Regions from separate parts of the Nonomuraea sp. B5E05 genome, predicted to be linked through region 2. Evidence: riboswitches for the same ligand, from Rfam matches in the RefSeq annotation. Region 2 holds a riboswitch; each other region holds the start of a gene.
The links. A riboswitch is a leader RNA that binds a small molecule or an ion and turns the genes downstream of it on or off. The one in region 2 is predicted to bind cyclic di-AMP.
Positions count from the first base shown of each region.

Region 1: it holds a riboswitch for cyclic di-AMP, as region 2 does, so the genes downstream of both, ABGB01_RS14395 (C40 family peptidase) here and ABGB01_RS43575 (CHAP domain-containing protein) in region 2, are expected to answer to the same signal.
Region 3: it holds a riboswitch for cyclic di-AMP, as region 2 does, so the genes downstream of both, ABGB01_RS24235 (hypothetical protein) here and ABGB01_RS43575 (CHAP domain-containing protein) in region 2, are expected to answer to the same signal.

Region 1 is NZ_JBDPMJ010000006.1:327,469-330,667, reverse strand. Features, by position in the region: gene ABGB01_RS14400 (LuxR C-terminal-related transcriptional regulator) at 419-631, shown strand; gene ABGB01_RS14395 (C40 family peptidase) at 682-1,725, opposite strand; cyclic di-AMP (ydaO/yuaA leader) riboswitch at 1,732-1,872, opposite strand; gene ABGB01_RS14390 (amino-acid N-acetyltransferase) at 2,141-2,710, shown strand; gene ABGB01_RS14385 (RDD family protein) at 2,796-3,199, shown strand, end outside.
Region 2 is NZ_JBDPMJ010000048.1:25,102-28,300, reverse strand. Features, by position in the region: gene ABGB01_RS43580 (ABC transporter ATP-binding protein) at 1-480, shown strand, start outside; gene ABGB01_RS43575 (CHAP domain-containing protein) at 558-1,244, opposite strand; cyclic di-AMP (ydaO/yuaA leader) riboswitch at 1,257-1,393, opposite strand; gene ABGB01_RS43570 (Gfo/Idh/MocA family oxidoreductase) at 1,511-2,464, opposite strand; gene ABGB01_RS43565 (aldo/keto reductase) at 2,483-3,199, opposite strand, start outside.
Region 3 is NZ_JBDPMJ010000013.1:67,389-70,587, forward strand. Features, by position in the region: gene ABGB01_RS24225 (DUF4032 domain-containing protein) at 1-230, shown strand, start outside; gene ABGB01_RS24230 (alpha/beta hydrolase) at 389-1,234, opposite strand; gene ABGB01_RS24235 (hypothetical protein) at 1,273-1,800, opposite strand; cyclic di-AMP (ydaO/yuaA leader) riboswitch at 1,978-2,112, opposite strand; gene ABGB01_RS24240 (DUF5302 domain-containing protein) at 2,275-2,475, opposite strand; gene ABGB01_RS24245 (class I SAM-dependent methyltransferase) at 2,551-3,120, opposite strand.

The DNA.
Region 1 (3,199 bases), on a different contig from region 2:
GGGACGGCTGGCAGCGCTGGGTCCGCCATGACGGTGCCGCCCGCCCAGGTCCGGAAATAAGGTGACTCCTGGCTTGCCGCGTGCCGCCGCCCGTGGTGAAGAGCGGCTGCGCGTTCCCGCCCGTACGTATGGATCACGCAGTAAATAGCGCTCGGATGGATCAAAAACCGGGACGTCGGCCGGACCGATCGGCGCCGGGTCGGGCCTGACCGAGAGGGCGCGCGGACCGTATGTCGAGCGGCGAAGGCCGCCGGCGGACGAGACTCGGCAACATACGGCGGATCATGTCAATAGTGCTGGTCAAGAGCGGCGATTGTCATGCTTGACGACCTTTCCATGATGCGTTTACCGTCTGCGAGGAGCGGCTGTGGCCTGGCTAAGAGGGGTCCAGGCCTGCTGTTGGGGGGGAGGGCTCCCGATGGAAGTGCTCACTGAAGGCGTTGAGCTGAGCCATGCGGATCTGGCGTTACTGGCGGAACTCGCCAGAGGAGTCACGGTCGATCGGGTGGGCAGGCGACTGGACATCAGCGGCCGCACCGTACGCCGGAGGCTGCGCGGCATCTGCGACCGAATCGGCGTCGCCACCGCGATCGAGGCCGTGGCGTGGGCGGCACGCCGCCAGCTGATCTAGCGGCGCCCGCTCACTGCGCCTTCACGTCGCTCGCCTCTCGGCTCAGAGCTTCAATCGGCGATGCGCACCGCGCCCGCGAACGGCCGCCGTTCGATCGACGCGATCCGCACCACATCACCCGTCCGAGGGGCGTGCACCATCATGCCGCCGCCGAGATAGATGCCCACGTGGTGCAGGTCGCTGTAGAAGAACACCAGGTCGCCTGGACGCATCTCGTCGCGTGAGATGTGCCGCCCGGCCGTCCACTGGTTGCCCGTGTAGTGCGGCAGCGAGATGCCCACCCGCTGGTAGGCCGCCATCACCAGGCCGGAGCAGTCGTAGGAGCCGGGGCCCTCGGCTCCCCAGACGTACGGCTTGAGCTGCTGCGTGAGCGCCCACCGTGCCGCCTGCGCGGCCTTTCCGCTGCCCGCGATCGGCAGATTGACGCGGGTGGCGCGGGTGCCGGGACGGCCGGCCTCGCCCAGCGCCCGCCTGAACAGGTTGCTCTCGACCTTGGCGACCAGCTTGCTGATCTTGTCACGCTTGGTGTCGAGGTCCTTGACGATCTTCTCGACCTCGCTGATGCGCGACCTGGCGCTCGCCCTGGCGCGCTCGGCGGCCTTCCTGGCCTTGGTGAGCTGGTTGAGCTCCTCGCCCTGCCGCTGCTCGATCGCGAACGTGGTCGCGGCGCGGTCGAGGAAGTTGCCGGGGTCCTGGGAGGAGGTGAACGCCAGCGCCCGGCTCAGCCCGCCCGTGATGTAGGCGTTCTGGGCGAGCAGGACGGCCTTGGCGCGCTTGGCCGCCAGATCCGTCTCGCTGGCCGTCAGCGTCTTCTGCGCGGCCTCGGCGGCCTTCTTGGCCGTCTTCAGCTTCTCCCGCTGCCCGTTGTACTGCTCGGTCAGCGTCTCGATCTCGACGTGCATCTTCTCGACCCGCGCGGCGAGGTCTTTGAGCGAGGGCTTGGGGTCGGCGGACGCCGGAACGGTGGGAACCGAGAGCAGCAGCGCGGCGGCTGTGAAACTCGCCACACCGAGACGGCGGCGCAACGGGGCGCGTTCCGGAGGGCGGGCGTGCTTGCCCGCCGACGTCCTCCCACGGTTGAGTGTGCGCTTCACCAACCAGGCTCCTCTCATAGACGCCTACCGGGTTAGCTGACGGGTTCGGGCCGGAGCAGCCCTACCGAAAAACTCGGATTCACCCCGTGATGGCGGTCGCCACCGGCGGGTCCCCGGCTTCCCTGAGGAATTGAGCGTGCTTCCCCGCGCGCGACACGCGGGGATCATCGTCGCTGGACACTAATGCACTCCGGGTTCCTGCTCAACCAGAACTGCCAACTCTGTAGAGGTTTCACAACCGAAGGGTCACAAGGTGATCTCGGTGCCACTCGGGCAGGAGTGACTGTATGTGGCGCTTCCTCCCGAACGACCGCCCGGCGCGACGCCGTGCACGCCCGGCCACGAGATGTAACAGGATGGGCGGAGACATGTGAGTTAGGTCCGAGCCGTAATGACATCTGTACTCTGGAGAGCCATGGAGCAGGTGGCCGAACTGACTGTGCCCGAGACCGCGGTGGTGGTCCGGCGTGCGCGCACGCCTGACGTGCGGGGGGTCAGGCGCCTGGTCGACGCCTATGCGGGCGCGGGCTCGCGGCTCCTGAAAAAGGCCACGGTGACGCTGTACGAAGACGTACAGGAGTTCTGGGTGGCCGAGCGTGGCGGGCAGATCGTCGGCTGTGGCGCGCTCCACGTGCTCTGGGAGGACCTCGCAGAGGTCCGCACGGTGGCCGTCGATCCCGAATGCCGCGGCACGGGAGTCGGCCACCGGATCGTCTCAGCGCTGATCCAGCAAGCCAAAGATCTTGGTCTGCAACGTGTATTCTGTCTTACTTTTGAGGTCGACTTCTTCGCGAGGCACGGTTTTCGCCGCATCCAGGGCACGCCGGTCTCCCCCGAGGTCTACGCCGAGCTGCTGGCCTCGTATGACGAGGGTGTAGCGGAGTTCCTCGACCTGGAACACGTCAAGCCGAACACCCTGGGCAACACCCGCATGCTGCTCCATCTGACGTCGGGTGACGCGGACCTTGACCACATGGAAAGGTGATTGTTGATACCTATGTCGATACGTTGGGCAGCACAGGCATGTGTCCTGACACGTGCCACGCGCGCACTCGAAGCGAGGTGACACGGTGAGCACCGGACAGCCGCCGTACCCACAGGACGAATCCGGCGAGAACGCTGCGCCTCCCCACTACGGCCAGCAGGCTCCGGGCCGCCACCCCGGCGAGCCCGACCCCGACGTCACTGTGGTCGGCTACCGGGCGGACGACGCCTACGGGCAACAGCCCCCCTATGGTCAGCAGCAGGGCTACGGCCAGCAACCCCCATACGGTCAGCAGCAGGGCTACGGCCAGCAGCAGTACGGCCAGCAGCAGGGCTACGGCCAGCAACCCCAATACGGCCAGCAGCCCCAGTCTCAGCCCGACTACGGCCAGCAGCAGTATGGCCAGCAGCAGGGCTACGGCCAGCAACCCCAGCAGGGCCAGCAGTACGACCAGCAGTATGGTCAGCAGCAGGGCTACGGCCAGCAGCC
Region 2 (3,199 bases):
GAGACGGTCGGCATCGGCGACCTGCCCCGTATGGACGACCGCGCCGCCGTGGAGCAGGCGCTGGAGCGGGCCGGCGCCACGGAGACGGTGGCCGGGCTGCCCAGGGGCCTGGACACCGAGCTGGGCGACAGCTTCGAGGGCGGCGTGACGTTGTCCGGCGGGCAGTGGCAGAGCCTGGCCCTGGCGCGCGCCTCGATGCGGGAGGAGCCGCTGCTGTTCGTGCTGGACGAGCCGACCGCCTCCCTGGACGCTCCCGCCGAGAGCGCCGTCTTCGCCAGGTACGCGCAGGCCGCGCGCCGCCACCGCGCCGCCATCACTCTCCTGATCACCCACCGCTTCCCGACGGTGCGCATGGCCGACCTGATCGTGGTGCTGGACGGCGGGCGGATCGCCGAGCAGGGCGCTCACGGCGAGCTCATGGCCCGCCGGGGCCGCTACGCCGAGCTGCACGCCATCCAGCGAGCGGCGGCGGACGGCTAGGCCGCCGGCCGGCCGGGCGGAAACGCGAGCGAGCGCGCGTCCCGAACGGGACGCGCGCTCGCTCGCGGTGACCGGGGTCAGGCGGCGTACTCGGGGTAGCCGTAGCCGACGACCTGGGACTTCGGACGGGTCCGCTCCTCGACCTTGCCGTTGCCGGTGTTGCCTTCGACCGTGGAGATGGTGCCGTCGCCGTTGTCCTTCACGACGAAGCCGACGTGCTGGATGTCGGTGAGCTTCTTGCCGCCGTCCCAGGAGAAGAACACCACGGCGCCGGGCTTGGCCTTGTTGCCGAAGCGGTCGTTGGCGGCGAACCACTTGGCGTGGGTGACGGTGTAGGCGTCCCAGCCGATCTGCGGGCGGGCGCCGGTCTGCTCGCCGACCCAGGAGACGAACATCGCGCACCAGGCGGCGTTCAGGTACGCGGCCCGGTTGCCGCCGTCGCGGGCGATGGTCTCGGCGGCGCGCTGCGAGTCGGCGTACCACTTCTGGTACGGGGTGCCGCCGCCGGCGGCGTTCTCGGAGGTGCCGACCTGGGACTTGGCGAAGTCCAGGACCTGGGAGGCGGTCACGTTGACCTTGGTCTCCTTGGCCGCGCGCTGCTTGGAGTCGGTCACCGGGGAGACGGCGGCCGGCTTGTCCGCGGGCGGGGTGTCGGCGTTGGCCGCGGCGACGTTGAAGCCGAAGGCCGAGGCGAGGACGCTGGCGCCGAGTGCGGCGCAGGTGATGGTTCGCTTGGGAATTGCGGTAAGACGGAACGTGGCCATCGAGGGGGTAACTCCTTGCTTCCATGCCGCTTACCGGGTTAGCTGACGGGTTCGGGCGTGGAAGCTGCCCTACGGCACCAGAGTGCCGATTCACCCCAAAGGACGTGGGTCCCCGGTTCCGCGTGATGCGGATTCAGCGGTCACAGGACAATCCTGTGATCTATCGTGCGATGGTCAGACATAGCCGGACAAACCGGACGTATGCCGTAAGTTGCCCCACAAGGTAATACATGGGGCAAGAGGATTACAACTGCATAAAGGCCCAGCTAGGCGATTTGCCTGCGAGCGTCGGCCAGAAGCCCTGCCATGGCAAGGGATTCGTCAAGGGGCATGATCGAGGATTCGGTCCTGCCCTCGGCCGTGGCGGCGCGGACCTCGCGGAGCTCACCGGCGTATCCGTTGTCGGCCGGATCGAGCACATGCTCTTCCGGCTCCATGGAAGGCCCGGTGAGGACGATCCGCTCCGGCGCCCAGAACGGCGCGTGGATGTCCGCCCGCATCTGCGTACCTACAACACAGGCATGGTTCGGGTAATTCCCCAGCAAGGAGGTTTCCACGAAAGCCCGCCTGCCGCCGGGATAGAGCAACACCCCGCCCGCCTCCGCGTCAACTCCGCTCGGCGCCAGGGAGCCCGTCATGCGCAGGCCGGTGGGCATGCCCAGAAGCAGCTGGGCCAGGCCGAACGGGTAGACCCCCAGGTCGAGCAGCGAGCCCCCGCCCAGCTCCGGGGCCCACAGCCGGTGCGCCGGATCGTACGGCATGGCGAAGCCGAAACTGGCCTGCACCGACCGGATGTCGCCGAGCCGCGCGTCGGCGGCGATGAGGCGGATCAGCGGGTTGAACCGCATCCACATGGCTTCCATCAGGAACACGCCCGCCTCGCGCGCCAGGCGTACCATCTTCTCCGTGTCGTCCACGGTCGCGGCCAGCGGCTTCTCGCACAACACGGCCTTGCCTGCGGCGATGGCGGCCTGCGCGACCCGCAGGTGCTCGGTGTGCGGCGTCGCCACGTAGATCGCGTCCACCGCGGGGTCGGCGCACAGGTGCTCGTAGGAGCCGTACGCCGACTCCGCGCCCAGCGCGGCCGCCAGGGCCTGCGCCCGCCGCAGGTTCCTGGAACCGACGGCGCCCACCCGCATCCCGGGCTCGGCCACGATGGCCGCTCCCACGGTCCGCGCTATGACGCCCGTCGCCGCGATGCCCCACGTGAAGTCCCGCACGCGGAAGATGCTAGACGATCAGACCAAATTGAACGTGTCAGGGTCGCCTCCGATGCGAAGGCCCCTGTTGAGCGCGCCGATGGCGGCCATGCTCTCCGGATCGAGGATGAAGTCGAACACGTCGATGTTCGCGGCGATCCGCGACGGCGTCACGGACTTGGGAATGACGACGTTGCCGAGTTGCAGGTGCCAGCGGAGCACGATCTGCGCGGGGGTCTTGCCGTGCTTGTCCGCCAGCACCGCGAGCGCCGGATCCTCGAGCAGCCCCTTGCCCTGGCCGAGCGGGCTCCACGCCTCGGTGAGGATGCCGTTGGCCTCGTGGAAGGCCCGCATCTCCCGCTGCTGGAAGTACGGGTGGAGCTCGACCTGGTTGATGGAGGGCGTGATGTCGGTCTCGGTCATGAGCCGGGTGAGCGTGCCGACGGTGAAATTGGACACGCCGATGGCCTTGGCCCGCCCGTCACGGTAGATCTTCTCGATCGCCTTCCACGCCTGTACGTACCTGTCCTGCTTCGGCACCGGCCAGTGGATGAGATAGAGATCGACGTAGTCGAGCCCCAGCCGGGCCAGGCTCTCGTCGAAGGACTCCTCCGCGCGGGCGTGGTCGGCGTTGCGCAGCTTGGTGGTGACGAACACCTTCTCGCGGCGCAGGCCGGACGCGCGCACGGCACGCCCCACGCCCTCCTCGTTCTCATAGGCGGCGGCGGTGTCGATGTGCCGGTAGCCGGCCTCCAG
Region 3 (3,199 bases), on a different contig from region 2:
CGGTCGAGGCGATCCCCGCCGGGCTGCGCGGGAAGCTGGAGCCCGCGCAGCTCTTCCACGAGATCCTCGACCATCGCTGGTTCCTGTCGGAGGGCGCGAACGCCGACGTGGGGCTGGCCACGGCCGTGAAGTCGTACGTGGACAACGTGCTCGTGCACAAGCCCGACGAGAAGGCGCTGCTCCCCGACGAGGACGCCCAGACCCCCGGCGAGGACTGGAGTACGGGCTGACCGACCTCGGCCGCTCCCTGCACGACCCGATCGCGGCGGTGGCCACGTGGGCCGAGACCCACGTGGCCGAGATCCTCCGGCACCGGGAGCGGTCCGCGCAACTCGGGAGCGGCCGCGCAGCCCGGGAGCGGCCGCGCAGCCCGGGAGCGGCCGCGTAGTCAGGCGGCGGTCAGCTTGGCGATCTCGCGGGCGATCTCCGGCCAGAGCGGCTCGGGCAGGTCATGGCCCATGCCCGGATAAGTCACCAGCCGGGCGCCGGGAATGGCCGCCGCCGTGGCCCGGCCGCCCTCGACCGGGACGAGCGGGTCGTCCTCCCCGTGCAGCACCAGCGCCGGCATGGTGAGGCTCGCCAGCAGGTCCGTACGGTCGCCCGAAGCCATGATCGCGGCCAGCTGCCGGCCCGTGCCCGCCGGGTCGAAGCAGCGGTCGAACGCGCGCCCGGCTCTCTGGACGACCCGCTCCCGGTCCATCGCGTAGCCGGGTGAGCCGATCACCGCGTACGTCTCCAGCGCCTGCGCCATGACGGCCGCGCGGTCGGCGGCGGGGCGGGCGGTCAGGGCCGCGAACGCGGCCTCCGTCGGCGGAGCGACCGTGGGGCCGGGCGTCGACATGATCGAGGTCAGGGTCAGCACCCGTGCCGGATGCCGGATGGCCAGGGACTGGGCGATCATCCCGCCCATGGAGGCGCCGACCACGTGGGCGGCCGGCCAGCCGATGGCGTCCATGAAGCCCGCGGTGTCGTCGGCCAGGTCGTCCAGCAGGTACGCCGAAGGCGCCCCCGTCGTGGGAGCGCCCAGGTCGTGGAGGTGGGTCGACAGGCCCGCGTCGCGGTTGTCGAACCGGACGACGTGGTGCCCCTGTTCCACCAGGAGCTCGCAGAACCCGTCGTCCCAGTGGGTGAGCTGCGCGCCGAGCCCCATGATGAGGAGCAGGGGCCGCCCGTCGGGGGAGCCGATGCTTTCGTAGGCGATGTCGATGCCGTTCGCGGCTACGCGGAGGGTCACGGTGACCAGAATGACATTCTGGCGCCGCGTTCGTAAAGTCAGCCTCGCCGGGCGTAGGCGCCGGTCGAGAAGGGCACCGGCCGCCCCTTCTTGCCCAGGCCGTCACCCCACTTGGTGATGACGTAGTCGATCTTGATGTGCCCCTTGCCGCCGTTGCCGTTGACCATCAGCGAGCGGGGGTTGAAGGTGCCGCCGGTCAGGTCGGCGAACGTCTTGGCGTCGAGATCCAGCATGATGCCGCGACTGGAGGGCTCCCCCGGCCCTCTGTCCCCGACGAAGAAGGGCATCTTCTTGCCCTTGTAGATCACGTACCCCTCGGTCAGCAGCGGCCAGCTCGGGCTGGCGGCCATGCCCTTCTGCATCGGCTTGCCACTGGCGGGCAGGCCGGTGTCGCCGGCCCTGCCCGAGCCGTCGTCCCAGAAGTACGACGCCGTGGTGGAGCCCTTGTACAGGGCCTTCTTCTCGGACCCTGGATCGGCGTGTGCCGCGGTGCAGGCGACGCTCATCGAGCCGACGGCGGAGGCGGTGAGCAGGGCAAGGGAACGCAGGCCAAAACGGGGAGACATGAAAATGTGAAGTCCTTCGCGAGGGGACGAGGGGGAGGCACGCCGGCAAGAGGGCGCGGCGCTGCGGCACGCTCGAGCGACTACATCGGGCGAGGGAAAGAAAAGGGGGAAGGGGGGCCGCTCAGGCGGCGGCCGGCGCTACGCGATTCGGGGGTACGGCGCGGTAATACATGCGTTATGTCCTCTCCATCACACCTGCCGGGTTAGCTGACGGGTTCGGGCGTGGAGATGCCCTACCGGCACGAGCCGGATTCACCCCAGTGAGGTGGGTCCCCGGTTCCCGATCGAGTCGGGATTCGGCGCCAGCCGGAGGCCCTCTCTTGGGTAAGGGCCAGGTCACCGGCTGGTAATGGCGGCAACTCTAGCAGCGAATCGGACATACGCAAACGATTCGCCATGAACCGGGCAAAGATCTACCTAGCCCGGGAATACGAAAGGGGGTACGGCATGCCGTACCCCCTCAGTCCTTCCGGCTCAGCCGCCGCTCTTGCGCCTGAACGATCTCTTACTCGCAGCCGGGCCGTGCGCCCCGTGAATCTTCGATGGGTCGACGCCCCTGCCACCAGCGCCGGAGCCCGCGTGCTGGTTGCGCTTGCGCTCCAGCGCTTCGCGGAACTTGCGCTTCATCTCGTCCTCGGGAGTTTCGCTGACTTCCGGCTCCGGTGATTCCGCCATGAGGACCTCCACGGTGTTGGGGACAACCACAGCTTCGCACGGCGTCGCTTTCGATGCGAAACCGACCTCGCCCTGTCACCCGTCGCGGGTGAACGCCAGCAGCCGGAACACCGGGTCCGGCCCGTCCCGCCCCTGCCCGTGACCCACGAACGTGGTCTCGCCGGCCTGGCGCAGACCGTGCCGGACCGCCTCCGCCACGACCAGTTCCCGGTCGTCGGCGGGACGGCGCCGGCCTCCGGACCCGTGGGCGGCGCGCTTGTCGACCGTCGTGACGTACACCCCGCCCGGCCGCACCACGCGCGCGGCCTCGGCGATCACCGGACGGGCGTCGCCGAGCAGGTGCAGCAGCCAGATCGTGGTGACCGCGTCGACCGACCCGTCGCGTACGGGTAACGCGCGGCCGTCACCCAGGACCACGTGCACGCGCCCCGCGGCGACCCGCGCCATGCCGGCGGAGGCGTCCACGCCGAGCACCCGCAGGCCACGCCCGGCCAGTTCCCTGCTCACCAGCCCGGTGCCGCACGCGACGTCGAGCAGCGTGCCCCCGGGCAGCAGAGCGCGCACCGCCTCGGCGGCGGCTTCGGCCCGCGGCAGACCGCCACGGGTCTCGTCGTAATGTGCGGCTTCAAGATCGTAGTCGAGCACGACCGAATCGTACGCCGCCGGGTAAAGGGAGACCGTTCGGTTCCTGGTGTTGTGTTGGAGTGCCCCAGGAAATACACCC